Regions from separate parts of the Rhizobium sp. YIM 134829 genome, predicted to be linked through region 2. Evidence: riboswitches for the same ligand, from Rfam matches in the RefSeq annotation. Region 2 holds a riboswitch; the other holds the start of a gene.
The links. A riboswitch is a leader RNA that binds a small molecule or an ion and turns the genes downstream of it on or off. The one in region 2 is predicted to bind thiamine pyrophosphate.
Positions count from the first base shown of each region.

Region 1: it holds a riboswitch for thiamine pyrophosphate, as region 2 does, so the genes downstream of both, ACLE20_RS12215 (ABC transporter permease) here and thiB (thiamine ABC transporter substrate binding subunit) in region 2, are expected to answer to the same signal.

Region 1 covers NZ_JBKHKI010000006.1:67,476-72,621, forward strand. The annotation lists gene ACLE20_RS12200 (hypothetical protein) at 271-489, opposite strand; gene ACLE20_RS12205 (GGDEF domain-containing protein) at 779-2,020, shown strand; gene thiM (hydroxyethylthiazole kinase) at 2,075-2,878, opposite strand; TPP riboswitch at 2,940-3,036, opposite strand; TPP riboswitch at 3,164-3,268, shown strand; gene ACLE20_RS12215 (ABC transporter permease) at 3,438-4,193, shown strand; gene ACLE20_RS12220 (ABC transporter substrate-binding protein) at 4,222-5,146, shown strand, end outside.
Region 2 covers NZ_JBKHKI010000004.1:77,313-82,458, forward strand. The annotation lists gene ACLE20_RS09200 (ATP-binding cassette domain-containing protein) at 1-360, opposite strand, end outside; gene ACLE20_RS09205 (thiamine/thiamine pyrophosphate ABC transporter permease ThiP) at 357-1,979, opposite strand; gene thiB (thiamine ABC transporter substrate binding subunit) at 2,036-3,061, opposite strand; TPP riboswitch at 3,109-3,219, opposite strand; gene ACLE20_RS09215 (thiamine diphosphokinase) at 3,310-3,960, shown strand; gene ACLE20_RS09220 (ABC-F family ATP-binding cassette domain-containing protein) at 3,963-5,146, shown strand, end outside.

The DNA.
Region 1 (5,146 bases), on a different contig from region 2:
CCGATTCCGTACCGATGCCGTGATGGGTAAAATGCGTCGCCCCCGGGGGCGAGCGCCCATGCGGGTGCCGATGAGGGATTGATTGGCTTGACTGTCCGATTGCTACAACAGGCCACGACACGACCGGGCGTGGGTCGAGGCGTCAAGCAGCCTCATGACCGCAATGCGGATCGTGGCTCACGCGAGGAGGGGCAGAGCGTCGATCCTGGCCGACACCGCCGGTTGTGCATCAGACCATGAGCCGGGGAAACAGGCTGGTCGTCAGGCGCCTCAGTGGCTGGTTCCCTGACGGGCCTCGCGGATGGCGGCGAGGATCTTTTCGCCCGGCTTGGCGGAGAGTGCTGCGACGCGGACGCGCATCTCCTCGCGTGCTGCCTCGGCCCGCCGACGCGATGCCTCGCCCTGGGCGAGAAGCATGCGCACACTTTCACGGATCTGGATCTGCTCTTCCATCGCGACCTCGCTTCCTGCTGCCGATCGGCGGCTCATCCGGCCGATCGTCTGCCATTCCTCGTCGGCGCCGCCACCTCGGGCTGGCCGGTGACCTGTGAGCCCCCTTCGCACTGGGATGGTGCGAAACGAACGCAGTGATTTGTTCTCTATATGTTCTGTTATCCACAGCTTGTCAACAGGAGCAAGGATCGGTAGGGGGCGGAAGTCCGATCCTGCTCTGACTGGTTGTAATGACACATCAACCAATCTTTGAGATCGCACGGTTTGGTAGGGAATGCGAAAGAACCGCCGTCATAGGGTCTTCTTCGAAACCTGGAACTTTCCAATGCCGCTCAGTCTTCCCACCCTCTTTGCCGTCGGCCTCGGCACGCTTGCCGTTGCGGCCGTCATGACGTTCTGGGAGCGGCGATTTAACGCCGAACGGGCCCGGGAGCTGATGTGTTGGACGGTCGGCTATATCCTGATGGCGATCGGGTGCGGAATCTTCCTCGGCCGCGCCAGCCTGCCGCTCATCGTGGTGCAGGGCGTCACAAACATCCTGATGGTCGGCGGCTATTGGCTGCTTCTCTTGGGCGCCATGCCCTTTGTCGGCGTGCGGCTGCCGCGCAAGACGCTGGTGTTCGCGCTCATGGCTGCCACCGTCTGGCTCCTGATCGGGCCCAATCTCTCCTATGCGATCTGGAGCGCGGTCGGCAGTTTCTTCATCACCATCCCCTGTTTCGCGCTCGCTTTGATGCTGGTGCTCAACGGCACCACCGGCCCGACCCGTTCCTGGGTTCTCGCCGCCGTCGTTTTCGGCCTGCACGGCATGGTTTATCTGGCCCGCGTCGTCGTCATTCCCTTCGCCTATTCGCTGAACCAGGACGGGGTGCTGGACGCCATCGCGCTCTTCACCATGTTCGAGGGCGTGGTTTTCTCCATGGCGGCGCCGATGGCGCTCCTCTCGCTGACGCGCGAGGAGAGCCGGCACCAGCTGCTGCGCGCCTCGCAGACCGATTTCCTGACCGGGCTCGACAACCGCCGCGCCTTTACACAGCGCGCCACCCCGGTCATTGCCGAGCGGACGGAAGAGCTCGAGCCGGCGCCGCTGCTCGTTCTCTTCGATCTCGACAACTTCAAGCAGATCAACGACGACTATGGCCATGATGCCGGCGATCAGGTGCTGAAAATTTTCGGCCGCGTGGCTCGCAGCATCTTCGGTCCGCAGGATTGTGTGGCGCGCATGGGCGGCGAGGAGTTCGCGGCGCTGCTGATCGGGCGTGAGCATGATGAGGCCAAGCAGCTGCTTCGAGCGGTCTCGGCGCGTTTCGCTGTCGAAGTCCTCGCCGAAACGGCGATCACCCGCCACGTCACCTTCAGCGCCGGCCTCGTGGCGGTCCGCCCGGGCGATACGCTGCGGGCGCTGATGACCACGGCCGACCATCTGCTCTACCGCGCCAAGCAGGCCGGGCGAAACCGGGTGGAAACCGATCTCGACGTGGCACCCGCGCCGGCCTCCGTTGTTGCCGATGACGACGAACCGCACGCAAGGCCCACCCTCGCCAGGGTTGCCTCGCGCTCGGCATAGTCCTCACGGCTCGCTTCTTCGAAGCGCGAAGCCGATCATGACTCCTACCGCGTGTCACACCGTCTCGATCCGCGCTTCGGCTGTCACAGCGGCTGGATCGACGGTCGTGAGACGGTCGAGGAACCGCCAGGCGAAGGAGCCGGCGCCGTCGGCCTGGGCTCCGGCCTGGCTGCCGGCCACGGCGAACAGCGCCAGGGCGCCGGTGGTGGCTTCAAAGGGATCGTCCGGGCGCGCGGCGGCATAGGCGCCGATCAGGCAGGTCAGCGCGCAGCCGAGCGCGGTCACCTGTGGCATCAGCTCCGAGCCTCCATGAATGCGCCGCGCGCGGCGCCCGTCGGTCACGAAATCGACGCTGCCGGTCACGGCGACGACCGCTCCGCTCGAATGGGCGATGCGCCGCGCAGCATATTCGGCCACGGCGACCGGGTCGCCGCTATCGGCGCCTTGGCCACGGCTCGCAGCACCGGACAGCGCCAGGATTTCAGAAGCATTGCCGCGGATGATGGTCGGGGAGAGCGCCATCAGCGACGCCGTCACCTCGCTGCGATAGCGCGTCGCCTGGTGAGCGACCGGGTCGAGAACCCAGGGGCGGCCGGCGGTCGTGGCGCCGCGGATCGCGCGCCGCATGCCGTCTACCCAGGGCGCGGATAAAGTGCCGATATTGATCGTCAGCGCACCGGCGAGCGCTGCGAATTCCTCCGTCTCCTGCTCGGCATGGACCATGGCCGGCGAGGCGCCGGCCGCCAGCAGCACATTGGCGGCGATCGACATGGCGACGTAATTGGTGATGCAGTGGACGAGGGGGCGCGCCTGCCGCACCTCGTGCAAAAGCTGTCCTGTGAAATGATCCTGCGTCATGGTGCTCCTCAGGCGACGGAGCGGACGCGACTTGAAGGGAAGGGCGGTGATCGCCGCCAGGACCGTCCCCCAAGCGACTCCCTCCGCCGGCATTATCCGGTTCAGGTTCAAAGGGTGCTTCTCAGCCCGCCTCGCAGCGAGCGCCCCTGTCTCTCAAGCAGATCCATCTTGCCGATCGGGGCGCGCTTGTCACGCGGAAAAGCGAGGCACTGGCCCCTCGCGGGGTCACGCAAGGGCTGGCCTGATCGCCACGGTTGACAGGACAGGCATTTGCCGTCACTGCTTGGCCATTCCGAGGGGAGCACCGCACGGTGCTGAGATGGGCGTGGAGCCCGGACCCTTGAACCTGATCCGGGTCATACCGGCGTAGGAACGGAAACGGGTCGCCCGCCAGTGCGCCTTCCCCTTCTTCGCTTGCTCGGATCTCCATGATGATTGTCAGGAGATCGCCATGTTGCCTACCCGCTCTTCTCTCGCCTCCCAGCTTGCGGCGCCGGCGTCCGCCGATTGTGAGCCGTTGATGGTGCGCTCCGGCGGCCTGCGGTAGGGCGGCTGCTGCATGCAGACGCGCCATGCGGCGCTCGGCCTCTTCGGCGTCCTTTTGCTCTGGCAGGGCGCCGTGGCGGCCGCGCTTCTTCCCCTCTACGTCCTGCCGACACCGGCCGCCGTGCTTGCCGCTCTCTGGCGCCAGCGCGCCTTTTTGCTCGACCAGACCACCGTCACGCTGGGCGAGATCGTCGCCGGCCTTGTCCTCGGCAGCCTGTTCGGCGCGGCGATCGCCTTTCTACTTGCCGCCTGGCCGCGGCTTGGGCGGCTCGCCTGGCCGATGCTCCTCGTGCTGCAGGCCTTCCCCGTCTTCGTCCTGGCGCCGATCCTCGTCCTCTGGCTGGGCTTCGGCATGGCGTCCAAGGTGGCGATGACGGTGATCATCATCTTCTTTCCCGTCGCCTCTGCCTTTGCCGATGGCTTGAACCGGACCCCGCAGGACATCGTCGATGCCGCGGCGCTGACGCCGGCCAGCCATTGGCAGATCCTGACGCAGATCCGCGTACCCCTTGCCCTGCCGCAGCTGGCCACCGGCCTGCGCGTCGCCGCCCCGCTCGCTCCGCTCGGCGCGGTGGTCGGCGAATGGGTCGGCGCTTCCGGCGGGCTCGGCTTCGTCATGGTGCAGGCCAATGCGCGCATGCAGTCCGACATGGTGTTTGCCGCCATGGTGCTCCTCGCCATTCTCGCTGTCGCTCTGCGCCTGCTCATCGACCGGCTGACCCGGCCCTTCGCGCCCTGGGCGCGCACCCGTCCCCCTGTTTTCGATTGACCGTCTGGAGAAACCCATGATCCGATCCCTGTCCCGTTTCCTCGCGCCCCTGCTGTTTCTGGCGGCGGCCCTGACCGGCCCTTTTCCGGCGGCTGCGGCCGACCGGTTGACGGTGATGCTCGAATGGTTCGTGAACCCCGACCACGCGCCCCTCGTGATCGCGGCGGAGAAGGGCTTCTTTGCCGAGGAAGGGCTGGACGTGACGCTCGTGCCGCCGTCCGATCCCTCCTCCGTGCCGCGGCTCGTTGCCGCCGGCCAGGCCGAGATCGGCCTGCACTACCAGCCGAGCCTTTATCTCGACCGCGAGGCCGGCCTGCCGCTCAAGCGCTTCGGCACGCTGGTGGAAACGCCGCTCAATACGCTGACCGTCTTGAAGGACGGACCGATTGCCGGCATTGCCGATCTCAAGGGCAAGACGATCGGCTTCTCGGTTTCGGGCTTCGAGGATGCGCTGGTCAAGCGCATGCTGACCTCAGCCGGGGTCGATGCCTCTTCCGTTACCTTCGTCAATGTCAATTTCGCCCTGACCTCCTCGCTGATCGGCGGCAAGGTCGATGCGACGATCGGCGGCTACCGCAATTTCGAGCTCACCCAGATGCGGCTCGAAGGGCATGAGGGGCGGGCCTTCTTTCCCGAAGAGCATGGTGTGCCGGCCTATGACGAGCTGATCTACGTCACGCGCGATGATTTGATCGACGATCCCCGCCTGCCGCGCTTCCTCCGAGCGGTCGAGAAGGCGACGATCTTCCTCACCAATCATCCGCAGGACGCGCTGGACGTCTTCATCAAGGCGTACCCCTCGCTTGACGATGCACTGAACCGCCAGGCCTTCGCCGATACGCTGCCGCGCTTTGCCAAGCGCCCGGCGGCGCTCGACCCGGGACGCTACCAGCGGTTCGGCACCTTCCTGGCGGAAGCAGGGCTCCTGAAAGCGCCTCTGCCGGTGGAGAGCC
Region 2 (5,146 bases):
TGCCGCGATCCGCACCCGGTCATCCGCCGTCAGCCGCAAGGCGGGATGAATGCCGAGGCCGACATTGGTGGCGACATCGAGATGGGCGAAGAGATTGTGGTCCTGGAAGACGATCGAGACAGGCCGGTCCGCGGGTCCCGCGGCGGTCAGGTCCTGGCCGGAGAAGAGCACGCGGCCGCTCTCCGGCGCCTCGAAGCCGGCGAGAAGGTTGAGCAGGGTCGATTTGCCGGAGCCGGACTGCCCGACCACCGCCACCAGCCGGCCGGGCGACACCGCCATGTCGAAGTCGAGAGTGGTCGGGCCGAAACGGATGCGGGTCTGGTCGAGGGCGAGGGCCGGGCCAAGGACAGGTCGGGTCATCGAAGAGCGATCTCGCGGCGCGGCGTGCCGGCCATGGTGAGCAGGAGGCAGACGAGGCCGAGCAGCAGCGCGAGCCCCGCCGCATCGAGCGTCCGGTAGGAGCCCATGCGGCTGAAGAGCAGATAGGGCAGGGTCACGACCTCGTTGGATCCGAAGATCGCCACCGCGCCGAGATCGCCGAGCGAGAGGGCCGCGGCGAAGGAGAGCGCCATGGCGAGCGGACGGGCGAGCACCGGCGCATCGATCCACCGCAGGCGGCTCCAGCCGGCCATGCCGAGACTGTCGGCCAGGCGCGCGGTTCGTGCCGCATGGGTCGCAAGGGCCGGAGCGAGGATGCGGGCGACGAAGGGCAGGGCCATCAGCGCATTGATGGCGACGATGATCACGGGCGCGTAGCGCGCGACGTCGCCGGTAGGCCGGAGCGCCAGGAACCAGCCGGCGCCGAGCACCACCGGCGGCACCAGAAGCACGAGCGAGGTGGCACCCGACACGGCGGCGCTGAAAAGCTTTGCGGCATCGAGCCTGGAAGGCTGGCGGCTGCGCCGCGCGATCAGCGCGAGCCGGGCCTGCAGCATGAAAAAGGTGAGGAGGACCGACAGAATCGAGGAGGCGGTGGCGATGGCGAGGCTGGTGAGCAATGCGCGATGGACCGCCGGATCGAGCGCGAGGCGGACGAGATCGGCGCGCAGCCCGGCGATGAGAACCGCCAGCATCGGGCTGGCAACGAAGAGCGCAGCGAGCGCAATGACGCCGGCATCGCCGAGGCGGGAGGGAAGGCCGGCGCCATCGAACCGGCGCGGCACGCGGCCGCTTGTCTCGGACTCGGCCGGCTGCGATCCCAGGAGGGTGAAAGCCAGGAGCAGGAGTGCGGTTATGGCCAGCTGCAGTCCTGCCAGGGCGATGGCGCGCGGCAGGTCGAAATCGAAACGCAGGGCCTGATAGATCGCGACCTCGATCGTGCTGGCCGCCGGTCCACCGCCGAGCGTCAGCACCAGGGTGAAGCTGGTGACGCAGAGCATCAGGATCAGCCCGGCAATCCCCGGCATCAGCGCCCGTAACACCGGCCCTTCGACGAAGCGCAGCAGCGACAGGCGCGACAGGCCGAGATTGGCGCCGAGCAGGAAATATTCGCTGGGGATCCGGTCGAGCCCGGCCACCATCAGCCGCACGGCAAGCGGCAGGTTGAAGAAGACGTGGGCGAGCAGGATGCCTTGCAGCCCATAGACGGTCAGCGGACGCCCGAAGCCGAGGATATCGAGAAGCGTGTTCGCCGCGCCCTGCCGGCCCCAGATGCTCAACAGGCCGAGCGCACCGACCAGCGCTGGCAGGCCGAGCGGCAGCGCCAGCAGCCGCAACAGCCAGATGCGGCCGGGGAACTGCCGGCGCCGGGCAATCGCCAGGGCGACCGGAATCGCCAGGAGCACCGAAAGAGCCGTGGAAAGAACGGCCTGCAGCAGAGTGAAGCGGGCGGCGTTCAGCACATAGGCATCGATAAGCGGTCGGCTGTCCTCTCTTAGGCCGCCTTGGCTGATGCCGGAGGCAAGGCCGAGCGCAAGCGGAGCGGCAATGACGAACACGCCGATCGCCGCCAGCGCCGCCAGACCCGACAGGATGGTCAGCCGGCGGCGCGGACCGGCGCGGGCCGCCGGGGCTGTCGGCGCTCGATCCAAGGACCTCAGCTCCGGCTCATGGCCGCCAGCCACTCGTCCACCCAGGCCTTGCGGTTCTTCGCCACGTCATCAGAGGGGATCAGCAGGGTCTTTTGCGGAGCGACGAGCTTGGAGAAGGCATCAGGCAGCGGCGCCGCGGGGGTCGCCACCGGCATCATCCAGTTGGTCACCGGCAGGATGGTCTGAGCCTCGGCGCCGGTCAGATAGGCGAGGAAGGCCTTGGCGAGCACCGGGTCATGGCTGGACTTGGTCAGGCCCGCCACCTCGATCTGGATGTAATGGCCCTCGGAGAAGGCGGCGGCCTGGTAGCGCTCGGTCTTTTCCTCGACCATGTGATAGGCGGGCGAGGTGGTGTAGGAGAGCACCATCGGCGCCTCGCCCTTGGTGAACAGGCCATAGGCCTCCGACCAGCCGGGGGTGACCGTCAGCACGCGGTCCTTCAGCTTCGCCCAGGCGGCGGGTGCGGCATCGCCGTAGACCGCCTTGACCCAGAGCAGCAGGCCGAGACCCGGCGTCGATGTGCGCGGATCCTCGATCACGATCTTCTGCGAAGCGTCACCCTCGACCAGCTCCTTGAGGCTTTTCGGCGGCGTCTTGAGTGTCTCGGTGTCGTAGACGAAGGCGAAATGACCGTAGTCATAGGGCAGGAAGGTGTCGTCGGAGAAATTGCCCGGTACCTTCAGTTCAGCCGCCTCGACGCCATGCGGCGCGAAGAAGCCGGTCTCCTTGGCCTCCGCCACCAGATTGGTATCGAGCCCGACCACGACATCGGCCTTGGAGGCAGTGCCCTCGAGCTTCAGCCGCGTCAGAAGCTCCACGCCATCGGCAACCGAGACGTAATCGACCTTGCAGTCGCACGTCTTCTCGAAGCCGGCGGCGATCTTCGGACCGGGGCCCCATTCGCTGGTGAAGCTCTCATAGGTGTAGACGGTCAGCCGCTTCTCCTGCGCCGCGGCCGAGCCCGTCGCGAGAGTGATGGCCAGGACGGGGGTGAGAGAGTGGGTTAGAAAGGTCAGCCATCTACTGCGCATCGCACATCTCCTTCTCGGTTCGATTTCACAAGGGGAAAGAGCGGCGGTGTGCCGTGCCGTCTAATCCCTCCGCCGGTGTTAGCCGGATCAGGTTCCGCGGGTTGGCCAGCTGGCCTCTCAGCCTTTCCATCATCCGAAAGGCACCCCGTTAGAGCAGAGCGAGATGTAGCTGCGGCGCGGGCGCTTGACAAGATCGCGCTTTGCCTTTGCCCTTTGCTCTGGGCAGCGCTTCGCGCTATGGCGATGCCATGACCGACAGCCCCTTCGTCATTCTCCTGGGCGGCACGCTCAGCGTGACCGACCGGCTCCGCGCAGAGATCGCCGGCGCACGCGTGATCGCCGCCGATGGCGGCATGCGCCATGCGGCGGCACTCGGCCTGACGCCGGAGGTGTGGATCGGCGATTTCGATTCGAGCTCCGAGGCGCTGAGCGCCGCCTATGCCGGCGTGCCGCGCGAGCCCTATCCGCCGGCCAAGAACGAGACGGATGGCGAGATCGCCGTCGCCGAAGCGATCGCCCGCGGCGCCCGCCGGCTGATTCTCGCCGGAGCTCTGGGGGGCGAGCGCAGCGATCATGCGTTGATGCATCTGCTGCACGCGGTAGAGCTTTCCGAGCGCGGCTACGAGGTGATGCTCACCAGCGGCGAGGAAGAGGCCTATCCATTGCAAGATGGCAGGCTGTCGGTCGATCTGCCGCCGGGCAGCCTGTTCTCCGTTTTGGGGCTCGATCCGCTGAAAGGCCTGTCGATCGATGGTGCCCGTTATCCGCTGTCCGCCTTCGATCTGCCCTTCGGCGCATCGCGGACCATTTCCAATGTGGCGGAGGGGCGCGTGACCCTGACGCTTGAGGCCGGCCGCGCGCTGCTGCTCGCCCGGCCCTTTGATATGACGGGAGCCTGACCATGGCACCACCCATTCTGAAACTCGACGACATCGTGCTCACCTTCGGCGGTACGCCGCTGCTTGACGGCGCCGGCCTGCAGCTGGAGCCGGGCGAGCGCCTCTGCCTGGTCGGCCGAAACGGGTCGGGCAAGTCGACCCTGCTCAAGGTGGCGGCCGGCATGGTGGAGCCGCAATCGGGCGAGGTCTTCCGTCATCCCTCGGCAACGGTGCGCTATCTCGAACAGGCGCCGGATTTCGGCGCGCATCGCACCGTGCAGGCCTATGCCGAATCGGGCCTCGGCCCGGGGGATGATCCCTATCGCGTCGCCTATCTCCTCTCGCATCTTGGGCTGACCGGCGAAGAGGATCCGGCCTCGCTTTCCGGCGGCGAGGCGCGCCGGGCGGCGCTCGCCCGCGTCATGGCCCCGGAGCCGGATATTCTCTTGCTCGACGAGCCGACGAACCATCTCGATCTGCCGACCATCGAATGGCTAGAAGGCGAGCTCCTGAAGACGCGCTCGGCGCTGATCCTGATCTCGCATGACCGGCGCTTCCTCGAGAAGGTCTCGACCGCCACCGTCTGGCTCGATCGCGGCCGCTCGCGCCGGCTCGACCGCAGCTTCGCCTTTTTCGAGGCCTGGCGCGACGAGGTGCTGGAGGCCGAAGAGCTGGAGCAGCACAAGCTCGGCAAGCAGATCGAGCGGGAGGAGCACTGGCTGCGCTATGGCGTGACGGCACGGCGCAAGCGCAACATGCGCCGGCTCGGCGCGCTGCAGGATCTGCGCGGCCAGTATCGCGGCCACAAGGGTCCGCAAGGCACCGTGCAGGCGAGCCTCTCCGATGCGCAGGAATCCGGCAAGCTGGTGATCGAGGCGGAGAAGATCACCAAGCAGTACGGGCCGCGCACCATCGTCGCGCCCTTCTCCATCCGCGTCCACCGCGGCGATTGCATCGGTCTGGTCGGGCCGAACGGGGCGGGCAAGACGACGCTGTTGAAAATGCTCACAGGCCAACTGACGCCGGACGAGGGCAGCGTCAAGCTGGGCACCAATCTGGAGATCGCGACGCTCGACCAGCGCCGCGAGGACCTCGACCTCGAGTCCTCGCTCGCCAACTACCTGACCGATGGACGCGGCGAGACGCTGCTTGTCAATGGCGAGCAGCGTCATGTCACCGGCTATATGAAGGAGTTCCTGTTCCAGCC